3 regions of the Mesorhizobium sp. M0408 genome follow, and region 1 is predicted to be linked to each of the others. Evidence: predicted binding sites of a transcription regulator. Region 1 holds the regulator's gene; each other region holds the start of a gene.
The links. Region 1 encodes PhoB, which activates phosphate uptake and scavenging genes when phosphate is short. Its sites were predicted from a motif close to TGTCATNNANCTGTCAT; they were not measured.

Region 1 (4,174 bases):
CTCCCTGCGCCGCGTACGGCGTGACCAATTGGCTCAAAGACCAGCTTAGAAGCTCTAATTTTTTCGAGCCTCGAAAAAATACTGGCCCGATCTCCGGCTGCTGTCAACATCGATTCTGATGGATTTTGATGACTCTGCGAGTTTTTTCGAGCGTCGGAATAAACGATGACAGCGCCACCTGCATCTGACACTATTTGCCTGCGTCCGACACTATTTGTCGGACATTACCGACGGCTTCCGGTTCATGAGCGGCCGCGGCAACCGGGAGGAAAGCAAAACAATGTCGGTCGGAATCCGCCATGACGATTTGCGCCGGCGCAACCGGGCGATGGTGATCTCGGCGGTGCGCCGGGCCGGCCAGCCATCGCGTACTGAGATCGCAGCTACTACCGGCCTCAGTCATTCGACCATATCGGCGATCTCTTCCGACCTGATACGGGAAGGCATCCTCGCCGAGAGCAAGGCAAGTGAGCCCGTTTCGTTGAAACGCGGTCGTCCGCAGGTCGGCCTCGCCCTCAACCCGGAAGCGGCGGCGGTGCTGACCGTGGTGTTGTCGCTGAATTTCCTGTCGGCCGCCATTATCGACTATACGGGACAGGTGGTCGCCGAGGAACAGCGCCGGCTGGACACGCTGACCATGCCGCGCGACGAGCTGATCCGTGAATGCATGGCCATCGTCCGGCGCCGGCTGCAGGATCCAGACCTTGACGTCCGCAGTGTCGCCCGCATCGCCCTGGCGATTCAGGGCATTACCGACTCCCCTGCACGCGCCATGCTGTGGTCGCCGATCACGCCGCAGACCGACATCGCCTTTGCCGACATGCTGGAGGACGAATTCGGCATCCCGGCAACGGTGGAGAACGACTGCAACATGATGGCGGTGGCTTTGCGCTGGCGCAATCCGGATCGCTATCGCGACGACTTCATCGCCATCCTGCTTTCGCATGGCATCGGCATGGGGCTGGTGCTGAAGGGCGAACTGTTCACCGGGACGCATTCCTCGGGTGGCGAATTTGGCCACATGATCCATCGTCCGGGCGGCGCGCTCTGCCGTTGCGGGCGGCGCGGCTGCATCGAGGCCTATGCCGGCAACTACGCCATCTGGCGCAACGCCAGGCAGATGAGCGAAGAAAGCGAACCGATCGCCGACGTCAGCGACGCCGACATGCGAGCACTGGCGGCCCGGGCGCGCGAGAAAGATGGGCCGGAACGCGAGGCCTACCGCAAGGCCGGCGAAGCGCTGGGTTTCGGTCTCGGCTCGCTGTTCGCGCTGATCGATCCGGCACCGGTCGCGATGGTCGGCGCCAGTGCCGCCGCCTTCGATCTGATCGAGCCGGCCTTGCGGAAGGCAATCGCCCAGACCGCCGGCGGCCAGCATTCGGACTCGATCTCCTTCGATACAGAGCCGAACGAATTGCCGCTGATCCGCGAAGGCTGCGCGATGCGGGCGCTAAGCTTCGTCGACCAGGAGATTTTCGCGCCGGGCGCGCAAATGAGGCCCAGCGTCAGAAAGAACGTAGCCTGACCAGGCGGGTCAATCTTCCCTGATCGCATAGCCGGCACCGCGGATGGTGCGGATGACATCCGGCATCCGGCCGTTGTTGACGGCTTTGCGCAGCCGCCCGACATGCACGTCGACGGTGCGTTCGTCGATGTAGATTGTCTCGCCCCAGACATTATCGAGTAACTGGCTGCGCGAGAAGACACGGCCCGGATGCCGCATCATGAACTCGAGCAGCCGGAATTCGGTCGGCCCGAGCCTGATTTCGCTCTTCTTGCGATAGACCCTGTGCGATTCGCGATCGAGCACGATGTCGCCGACCTTCAGCACGCTGGACAGCACTTCCGGCTTGGCGCGCCGCAGCAGCGCCTTGACCCTGGCCATGAATTCCGGTGTCGAAAACGGTTTGACCAGATAGTCGTCGGCGCCGGTCGAAAGCCCGCGCACCCGGTCGCTCTCCTCGCCGCGCGCGGTCAGCATGATGATCGGCAGCCGCTCGGTTTCGGGGCGCACCCGCAACCGACGACAGAGCTCGATGCCGGAAACCGCTGGTATCATCCAGTCGAGCACCAAAAGGTCGGGCACATTCTCCTGCAAACGGATCTCGGCTTCGTCGCCGCGTGTCACCACCTCGACCTGGTAGCCTTCGGATTCGAGATTGTAGCGGAGCAGCACACCCAATGGCTCCTCGTCCTCCACCACCATTATGCGTGGTGCGATCATCGGCTGGGCACCCCCATCATGTCACCGGTGCGGACATTGTCGTTTCGTCCTGCTTCGGACGATTGACCGGCAATTGCTCGCCGGTCAGCACATAATACGCATTTTCGGCGATGTTGGTGACATGGTCGCCGATCCGCTCCAGATTCTTGGCGCAGAACAGCAGGTGCGTGCAAGCGGTGATGTTGCGCGGATCTTCCATCATGTAGGTCAACAGCTCGCGGAACACGGACGTGTATTTGACGTCGATGCGCTCGTCGGCGGCACGCAGCTTGGCCAACGCGGCCGCATCGCCTGCAGCATATTCCTCGATGACACCCTGCACCTGGATGAGAACCAGCTGCGCCATCGCGTCGATGGAATGCGACAGGTCCCGCGGCGTGGCGCTGAGGCCGACCGCACTCACGCGCTTGGCGATATTCTTGGCAAGGTCGCCGATGCGTTCGAGGTCGCCCGCCATGCGGATCGCTCCGACCACATGGCGAAGATCGTGGGCCATCGGCTGGCGTTTGGCGATCAGGGTGATGGCGCGGTCGTCCAGTTCGCGTTGACGCGCATCCATGATGGCGTCGTCGGAAACGACGCGTTGCGCCAGCACGTTGTCGGAATTCAACAGGGCCTTGGTCGCCCCGCCGACCATCGAACCGGCGAGGTCGGCCATGTCGCGGATCAGCTTGCTGATCTGCTCGAGATCCTCGTCGAAAGAAGCGACTGTGTGTTCGCCCATGGTCCTGTCCTCATATGCATGATCGGAACGGCTCAGCCGAAGCGGCCAGTGATGTAGTCCTGCGTGCGCTTCTCGCGGGGCGACGTGAAGATCTTCTCGGTCCGGTCGAACTCGACCAGTTCACCCAGATACATGAAGGCGGTCTGGCGCGACACGCGCGCCGCCTGCTGCATGTTGTGGGTGACGATGACGATCGTATAGTCGGCTTGCAATTCGTCGATCAGTTCCTCGATCTTGGCAGTCGACAGCGGGTCGAGGGCCGAAGCCGGTTCGTCGAGCAGAATGACTTCCGGCTTCACGGCCACGGTGCGGGCGATACAGAGCCGCTGCTGCTGGCCGCCGGACAGGCTCAAGCCGCTGGCGTTGAGCTTGTCCTTGACCTCGCTCCACAGCGCGGCGCGCTTCAACGCCTGTTCGACGCGGCCGTCCATCTCGGACTTGCCGAGGTTCTCGTAGAGCCTGACGCCGAAGGCGATGTTCTCGTAGATCGACATCGGGAACGGCGTCGGCTTCTGGAACACCATGCCGATCTTGGTCCTGAGGAGGTTGAGATCCTGCGACCGGTCGAGAATGTTCTTGCCGTCGAGCAGCACCTGGCCCTCGGCCGTCTGTTTTGGGTAGAGCTCATAGATGCGGTTGAACACACGCAGCAGCGTCGATTTCCCGCACCCCGAAGGGCCGATGAAGGCCGTGACACTGCGCTCAGGCAGTGACAGGCTGATGTCCTTCAGCGCCTTGCTCTGGCCGTAGTAGAAGTTGAGATTCTTGACCTCGATCTTCGTCTTCTCGACGACCGTTTCGGCCATCGTCATGTCTGGGGACAACATCTGTGTCATCTGTCCTCTCTGCGTCCGGTAAGGCTGCGGGCGAGGATGCTCAAGCCCAGAACCGTCAGGGTGATTATGAGTGCGCCGGTCCACGCCAGTTGCTGCCATTCCTCGTAAGGGCTGAGAGCGAACTGGAAGATGGTCACCGGCAGGCTGGCCATCGGCGCGTTGATATTGCTGCTCCAGAACTGGTTGTTGAGCGCGGTGAAGAGCAGCGGCGCCGTCTCGCCGGAAATGCGTGCTATCGCCAGCAATATGCCGGTGACGATGCCGGACAATGCGGCGCGGTAGGCGACCGAACGGATCACCACCCAGCGTGGCGCGCCGATCGCGGCACCGGCTTCACGCAACGCGTTCGGCACCAGGTTGAGCATGTCTTCAGTGGTGCGCACGACCACC
Region 2 (4,174 bases), on a different contig from region 1:
TGCATCCCGTATCGGAAGGAAGGATTTCGTATGGCCGAAATCCTTCCTTGAGACTGCAAGACCTTGCTGCGTGTCAGACCGCGATCTTGCCGCCGCCTTGCCTGGTGATGGCAACGACCGCCGGGCGCACCGGCATGTCCGGCTTGAAGTCGGGCCAGCGCGTCGACAAATCCTCATAGTAGGACGGACGGCCGAAAGCCTCCCAGTCCTCGCCGCCGTCGCCCGGATGCTGGACGGCAACGAAGGCGGTCTGGTCGTCCGGCGCAAACAGGGGACCGCACATTTCGGCGCCGATCGGCACACGGAAGAACAGTTTCGAGGTCGCCCGCGCCGGCCCTTCCGTATCGACCGCCCACAGACCGTCGGTGCGGCCAGTGGCCTTCGGACCCTGACCGTCGGTGGCGACCCAGAGGCGGCCGGCCGAATCGACCGCGCAATTGTCCGGCATGCCGAACCAGCCATTGGCGGTGGTTGCGGTCGAGAAGGTGGCGCCGACGTCGGCCACAGCGGGATCGCCGCATTTCAGCAGGATTTCCCACCTGCCCTTTGTCGCGGTGAAATCACCGCCGTCCTCGACGATCTCGATGATGTGGCCAAAGGCATTTTCGGCACGCGGGTTGGCGGCGTCGACCTGGTCGGCCTTGCGCTTCGAATTGTTGGTCAGCATGACATAGACCCTGCCGTTGGTGGCATTGGGCTGGATGTCTTCCGGACGGTCCATCTTGGTGGCGCCGAGCAGGTCGGCGGCGCGGCGCGTCTCGATCAGCACGTCGGCCTGGCTGGCAAAGCCGTTCTCCGCCGTCAGCGGCCCCTGGCCGAAGACGATCGGCAGCCATTCGACCGAACCGTCCTCGACGAACTTGGCGACATGCAAGGTGCCGTCGTCGAGCAAATCCATGTTGGCGGCGCGGTTGTCCGGATCGAACTTGCCTGTGGTGACGAACTTATAGACATAGTCGAAGCGCTCGTCGTCGCCGAGATAGAAGACGACACGGCCATCCTTGGCGGCGATCGATTCGGCGCCCTCATGCTTGAAGCGCCCCATCGCGGTGCGCTTCCTCGGCGCCGAAGTCGGATCCTGGACGTCGACCTCGACGATCCAGCCGAAGCGGTTCGGCTCGTTCGGCTCCTTGCCGATGTCGAAACGGTCGTAATGCGCTGCCCATTCATAGGCACCTTCGGGAATGCCGAGGCGCTTGTAATTGGCGGCTTCCTTATGCCCCTGCGGCAGCTCGCCCGAGAAATAGCCGTGGATGTTCTCCTCGGCCATGACATAGGTGCCCCATGGCGTGACGCCGCCGGCGCAATTGTTGATGGTGCCGATGATCTTCGTGCCGGTCGGATCGGCGCTGGTCTTGACGCGGTCGTGGCCGGCGACCGGGCCGGAGAGCGTGATCTCGCTGTTGGAGGTGATGCGGCGGTTGAGCTTGCCGTCGCGAACGACCTGCCATTTGCCTGATACCTTGCGTATCTCGACGATAGTGCCGCCATGCGCCGTCATCTCGACGTCGACTTGTTCCTTGCTGAGGGGCGCCTGCTTGGCCTTGCCGTCGACGATGGTGACGAGGCCCGGAAACATCAGGTGCGGATTGGTGTATTCGTGGTTGACCACCAGCAGGCCGTGCTCGGCCGAGCCGTCGATCGGGATATAGCCGACATAGTCGTTGTTGTAGCCGAATTGTCTGGCCTGGGCTTCCGCCGACTGTTTTGTCGGATCGAATTCCGGCGAATCGGCGAACAGCGGATCGCCCCAGCGCAGCAGTACATCGGCGTCATAGCCGGATGCAACGTGATGCTTGTCGTCGATGCCGGCCTCGAGCTCGTCAAAAGCGAAGGCGGAGCCTTCGGCGGCGCGGGCGTTGTCGGCGGTGATCAGCGCCAGCGGGCTGACGGTAGCGGCTATGGCCGAGACGGCAAGCGAGCCCTTGAGGAAGCCCCGGCGCGAGAACCGCGCGGCGATGATCTCACCCATGGTGCGGTTGTTGGTGGGATTGGCTCCTGGCCCATCATTTTCCTCGAGCACGCCGGTGCGGAAATGGGCGTCAGGGGAGCGATGTTCGGTCATAGTGGGCCTGCCTCTGGCTGGATGGATTGCTGGAGCGTGTTGCCTGGCCAATCCGGTATCGCCGGCAGGTCACAGTTTGATGACATGCCGGCTAATTACTATCTGCGATTTCGTGTCCAACATCGGGCCCGCTTGACCGCGACCGGCGCTTCGGAAACAAGAGCTGCGGCAGGCGCGTAGGGACACATCGGGAGAGAACAAAAGTGAGTTTCTGGGGACTTGGGCAGCTCTGCGTTTCGACGGTAATCTTCCTGCTGGCGGCGATGGCCGCAAAACAGTGGGGGCTGGCGCCGAGCCTCGGCAAGATTGTGCTGACGTTGGCGCTCTATTCGCTGGGCAATCTGATCATGCTGAGGCTGATCCGTGAATTCGGCATGTCGGTGTCGTTCAGCCTGTCGGCGGTGATCCAGCTGGTGTCGGTGAATGTGGTGGCGCTGGTCTTCTTCGGCGAGCGCGTCAATGCCTTACAGGCAACCGGCATCGTGCTTGCCATCGCAGCTGTGGCGCTGATCACGCTCGGGCCCTATCTGCAAAGGCTGTAACTGCGATCGGGCCGATGAAGAAGATTGCAAGCAGACTGCGCAACTGGCTGGAGTTCCCGGTTCTGCTGGCCGGGCTGGTCATTGCCGGCGGGCTGTGGGGGTTCGAGGAGCTGATGGAGCTGGCGCGGGCCACCACGCCGCATGCCTTCGACACCGAAATCCTGCTTGCCTTCCGCAAGGCCGGGCAGCCCGACAATCCGATCGGACCGGCGTGGCTGGAAGGGGCGATGCGCGACATCACCAGCCTCGGCAGCGCCAGCGTACTGGTGGTGATCACGGCAGCAATGATCGTCTACCTGCTCCTTATCCGCAGGCCAGGCGCGGCGCTTCTCATGTTCGTCGCGGTAGCGGGCGGCCAGCTCCTGTCAAGCGTGCTGAAATTCGACATCGACCGGCCGCGCCCTGATCTGGTCTCGCATCTCGCCGATGTGGCATCGCTTTCGTTTCCGAGCGGCCACGCCATGCTGTCGGCGGTGACATATTTGACGCTGGGCAGCATGGCGGCGCGGTTTTTGCCCGGGCGGACAACGAAGATCTATGTACTCGGGCTGGCGGTGCTGACGACGGTGGTGGTCGGCATCAGCCGCATCTATCTCGGCGTCCACTGGCCGTCCGACGTATTGGCCGGCTGGTGCGCCGGCTTTGCCTGGGCGATGCTGTGCTGGCTTGCGGCACGGTTCCTGCAGCGATGGCTTGGGCGGGCCGACGGCACCTGACTCAAATCAGCCTGTTGATCAGGCCATGACCGCAGCCTGCCAGCAGGAAAACCATCGACAGCAAGGCTGTCGAGGTCGCCAACGCTTTGAATATCTTCACCCGCTCATCCTTTTGAAGTCGTGCCTGTGAAATCGGGATCGCAGTGGATGTCCCGCCAAACGATGCCGAGGTTTGTAGCATGACAGCGCATCGGCTGGCAAAGAGTGCTGCATGTTTGGAGGCAGACCATCAATCCTTGGTGCAGGAAGACGTCGCCGACCGCGCCAGCGCAGGAACTTCATCCTCGACTGTTCGGCGGTGCCGTTCTTCGATTCAACGGCGGCCAATGTCATCGAGGGTGCGGCCCACAAGGCGAGCCGCGCCGGCGTTCGCTTCATTATATCAGGCGCTTCGCCGCAGATACGCCGCATGCTGATCAACCACGGCGTCAAGCGGCCGCTGGTGACTTATGCCGCCTCGATCACGGATCGCGGGCGCAGCTGAAGAAAGCCGCGCCCGCCGCCTGAGCCGATGGCTGGCTTAGTCGAGGCCCAATGCCGCGATCTCGCCGTCGTTCATCAGCGGCACGAAGATTGTCGACTTGCCGTCGGTGCCGATGTCGGCGCTGCCCGGTTTGAACGTCGCAACCGCTTGCGGCGTGCCGCCGGCTTTGTAGCGGTAGAGCGTGCCGGTCATATACGCGGTGGCGTAGATGCTGCCGCCGATGGCAACGACGCCATCGAGGTTGGCAAACTTTTCCGCGCCGGGCAGTGGCGAAACGGCCTTGGTAGCAAGATCGACCGAGAGCAGGCCGCCCGGCTCCGCGGTGCTGAAGTCGGGCTTGATGCCCTTGCCCCAGGAAGCGACGATC
Region 3 (4,174 bases), on a different contig from region 1:
GTCTGCGGCGAAACGAGCAGCACGTTGTAGCCTTGCGTGACCAGGCCTTCGGCGATGGTGAGCTGGCCGAGCTGGTCGCCCTCGCTCTGCGCCGCCTGGTAGACGACGGGCACGCCGGTGCGGTCGCCGAACGACTTGTAGCCCTCTCCCAGCGAGCGCCAGTATTCATTGGTCAGCGTCTTGGAGACCGCACCCGCCTTGGTACCCTCGGGCAGCTTGGGGAAGGCCCCGAACTTGGCCTCGAGCTGCGACCAGTCGATGCGATCCTTCTCGGTGTCGGAATTGAGCGGCGCGAGGTCTGCGGAAAACACCGAGCCGATGGACAGCGCCATCAGGCCAGCGGTAGCGGTGGCAAGCAGAAATTTCATGGTCCTTCCTCCCTTGTTGAACGGAATATGCGGCCGGGCCTCAGCTGTCCGGGCCGAGCATGGCTTCCTGGATAATGGCTTGCGACGCGATCGCGTCCTGACGGTCGACGGCGGCTAACATGCGGTTGTCCCCGTCCAGCCGATCGACGACGCGCAGCATGCGCTTGACAGTCGCGATGTTGACTTCGCATTCGTGGACCGGGTCGAGCCCGGTCATATCGGGAAACGTGTCGAAGTAGATGGCGCCGGCGTAGCCGTTGCGGCGGATCTGGCGCAGCAGCTCGATCGTCTGCAGCGTATGCACGGCCCCGACCATCAAGCCGTCGTCGCGCTTGGCATAGCCATCGTTGAGGTGCACGCCGAGCAGCTTGCTGTGCCGTGCCACGAGCGCAGCGGCGAAAGCCGGCTGCTCGTCGGCGTAGAGCACATGGGCGAAATCGAGCGTCACGCCGAGATTGGGCAGGCCGATCTCGCGGATCGCCAGCAACGTCGTCGCCGCATCGGGCATCAGGCTGTAGGAGCGCGGCTCGTTGGGTTTGTATTCAAGGCTGATCTGGCAATCGGGGTCATGCGCCGCAACTTCACGAATTCCATCGATTTCGTGTTGCCAGAGCGTCGCATAATCGGCCTGGAAAGCATAATCGAAGCCATCCTGCCCGAGCCACAGCGTCATCAGGCTGGCGCCAGCCTCGCGCGCGGCGTCGATCCCGGCCTTGGTCATGTCGATGGCCTCGCGGCGAACGGCCGGATCCGGATTGGTGAAGGCGCCGAGCTTGAAGGCCGGGTTGGAGTAGTAGCGCATGGCGAAACCATTGATGGAAAGCCCGAGATCGCCGAGTTTGCGCGCCATTTCCGCAGGCTTTTCATCGACATGGTCGGGAAAGTTGAGGTCGAGATCGGTCAACTCCGCAACCTTCGCCGCACGTGCCGCCATTTGCAGCATGGACGGTTTGCCGACAAGATCGGGCCACTCGGCCTGTGGCCGCGAGGCAAAGGAATTGAGGCGGGTGGCGAAACGACAGACTGTCATCGGTGGCCTTTCATCGTCATAGCTTCACATAAGAACGATAATTTGTAAAGTTGTTAATTGCACTCTCGGCGGCGACGGATTCGCATGTCCAGGCCAGTTGCGACCACAAGGGTCAAAGCAAGCGCGGCACTGTCACGCAAGTATCATGTTCGCGTCCTAGATCGCTTCTCCGAAGGCTTTCGCGGCATCCTCGATGCGACGCGGCGCTTTTTCGGGCCCCGGCAGCTTTGTCTCAAAGAGGATATCCATGAAAAACCTGCACCGAACCGCGTCCCTCGCTGTCGCGCTGGCGATGTTCACCGCCTTGACTCCGGCCCTGGCAGAAAACTCCGCGACCGTCGGCGGCGTCAGCTTCGTCAACAAGGGCCTGGTCGGCGTCGGCCGCATCCCGGCCAGCCAGAAGGACAAGTTCGGCGAGACGTTTGGCTCCGGCTCAGGCATGTCGATCGATGCTGCCGGCTGGACGCATGGCGCCGACGGCTACAAGGGCTCGTTGTGGCTGTTGCCGGATCGCGGCTACAATGTCGTCGGTACTACCGACTACCGGCCGCGCCTCAACACGATTGCCATCGAGTTCGCTCCGATCACGCCGGGTGCAGTGCCAGCCGCCGGCCAGGAACAGTCGGGCCTCAGGGCGACGCTTGCCGACACCATGCTTTTGACCGACGACAAGGGCGCCGACGCAACCGGGCTCGATCCGCTCAACGGCGTGCGTGCCGCGACCGACGACATGCCGATCCTGCCCGAAGCCAACGGCAAGCTCGCGCTCGATAACGAAGCGATCGCACGGCTGCCCGACGGCACGCTGTTCATCTCGGACGAATACGGTCCGAACATCTACCGCTTCTCCGCCGATGGGCGTCTGATGTCGGCAACGCAGCCGCCGGCGGCGCTTGTCCCGATGCGTCACGGGACGCCAAACTTTGCTTCCAACAATCCGGGACCTGGCGCGGCAGACCCAGATCCGAAGGATCCCGAAACCGGCCGTCAGAACAACCAGGGCCTCGAAGGCATGGCGCTGACGCCGGACGGGAAGTTCCTGATTGCCGTGCTGCAGTCGGCCCCAAGGCAGGATGGCGGCGATTCCGCCTCGACGCGCCAGAACACGCGCGTGCTGGTCTACGATGCCTCGGATCCCGGCCAGCTCAAGCTCGCGCATGAATATGTCGTGCCGCTGCCGGTGTTCACCGATGCCAAGGGCAAAACCAAGATCGCCGCGCAGAGTGAAATCGTGGCGCTGTCGGACAAGACCTTCCTGATGCTGGCGCGCGACAGCGGCAACGGCCAGGGGCTGAAGGGCGACACCTCGCTCCATCGCGAGATCAGCGTCGTCGATGTGTCGGCGGCAACCGACATCGCCGGCACAGAGTTCGACAAGGACAAGCCGCTGGCGCCCAAGGGTGAGCTCGATCCATCGGTGACGCCGGCCAAGCTGACGCCGTTCATCGACATCAACGACAAGAGCGAGCTCGGCCGCTTCGGGTTGCACAATGGCGCGCCCAACGACCGCAACAACCTTTCGGAGAAATGGGAGGCGATGTCGGTGGTGAGCGTCCTCGATCCAAAGCTGCCCGACGACTATTTCCTGTTCGTCGCCAATGACAATGACTTCCTCACGCAGGACGGCTTCCAGGTCGGCGCGGCCTACAAGGCCGAGGATGGCGCCGATGTCGACACCATGTTCCTGGTCTATCAGGTCACGCTCCCAGGCCTCACCGGGAAGTAGCGGCAGCCATACAGGCGGAGGCGCCGAACGCGTCCGCCTGAGCTGGCGCGATTGAACGGTCGTGCCCCTTCAGTTGCGGCTCGCCCGCGAAAAGACGGTGTCCTAAGCATCGCAAAACCTGCGACTGACGATCCAGTCGAAGGCACTTACCTCAACATCTCCGCGTCCCTTGGCACGCCTGCATCGATCGGCTCGGCCGTCCTGTTTGACACGGCGGCGATCTTCCCGGCGGCCGACAGGTTCGGGCGCACGAAGACCGGCACGACGCCATCGACGCGGCTGTAGAGGTCGATAATGTCCTGATTCATGAAGCGCACACAGCCGGAGGAAGCGTTCTTCCCGATGGAATCCCACTCCGGCGTGCCGTGCAGCCTGTACATCGTGTCCTTGCCGTCACGGAAGAGATACAGCGCGCGGGCACCAAGCGGGCTCTGCGGGCCGGGCGGCATGCCGTCCTTGTATTTCGCCAGTTCCGGCCGGCGTTGGATCATTTCCGGCGGCGGCGTCCAGACCGGCCACTTCTTTCTCGCCTGAACCACGGCGCTGCCGGTCCATCCGAAACCGGCCTTGCCGAGGCTGACGCCATAGCGAATTGCCTTGCCGCCGTCGCGCACCAGATAGAGGAAGTGCTCGGAAGTATCGACGACGATCGTGCCGGGTTTTTCTCCAGTCGGGTCGGCCACGATTTGACGCACGAATTTCGGATCGACCTTGGCTACCGGAATTGCCGGCAGTTGATAGCCCTCGTCGATGCGCGCGGCATACATGCTTGCGGCATCGCCGAGAGCCGGATCGCTTGGTGCCGCGGGCACCGGCGGCGCCGCCACGTCCGTCGTGGTGCACGACGAAAGAGCCACGGAGGCCGCGCCCAGAGCGGATGCACCAAGAAAGGCGCGCCGGTTCAGGCGCTCAAAAAACAACGGAATATCGGACATGAGCCCCCCGGCTTACCGATGAGATCCAGGAAAATGCGGCCCCACGCGTGCGGGATCAATATACGATTCCGAAAGGTTTGAGAAATGCTTAGATCAAGGCACGCCAGGCGGAATT

Region 2: a site for PhoB is predicted at 2,134-2,150, ahead of NKI67_RS07145 (PhoX family protein). Genes of this name have one in related genera too.
Region 3: a site for PhoB is predicted at 1,529-1,545, ahead of NKI67_RS24860 (esterase-like activity of phytase family protein). Genes of this name have one in related genera too.

Annotation. Positions count from the first base shown of each region.
Region 1 is NZ_JAMYRO010000003.1:15,675-19,848, forward strand. It holds gene NKI67_RS04030 (ROK family protein) at 281-1,525, shown strand; gene phoB (phosphate regulon transcriptional regulator PhoB) at 1,535-2,224, opposite strand; gene phoU (phosphate signaling complex protein PhoU) at 2,241-2,948, opposite strand; gene pstB (phosphate ABC transporter ATP-binding protein PstB) at 2,981-3,784, opposite strand; gene pstA (phosphate ABC transporter permease PstA) at 3,781-4,174, opposite strand, start outside.
Region 2 is NZ_JAMYRO010000005.1:8,388-12,561, forward strand. It holds gene NKI67_RS07145 (PhoX family protein) at 74-2,065, opposite strand; gene NKI67_RS07150 (hypothetical protein) at 2,269-2,607, shown strand; gene NKI67_RS07155 (phosphatase PAP2 family protein) at 2,622-3,323, shown strand; partial or broken gene NKI67_RS07160 (sodium-independent anion transporter) at 3,583-3,807, shown strand; gene NKI67_RS07165 (SMP-30/gluconolactonase/LRE family protein) at 3,844-4,174, opposite strand, start outside.
Region 3 is NZ_JAMYRO010000024.1:64,788-68,961, reverse strand. It holds gene NKI67_RS24870 (sugar ABC transporter substrate-binding protein) at 1-368, opposite strand, end outside; gene NKI67_RS24865 (TIM barrel protein) at 409-1,398, opposite strand; gene NKI67_RS24860 (esterase-like activity of phytase family protein) at 1,646-3,124, shown strand; gene NKI67_RS24855 (L,D-transpeptidase) at 3,271-4,059, opposite strand.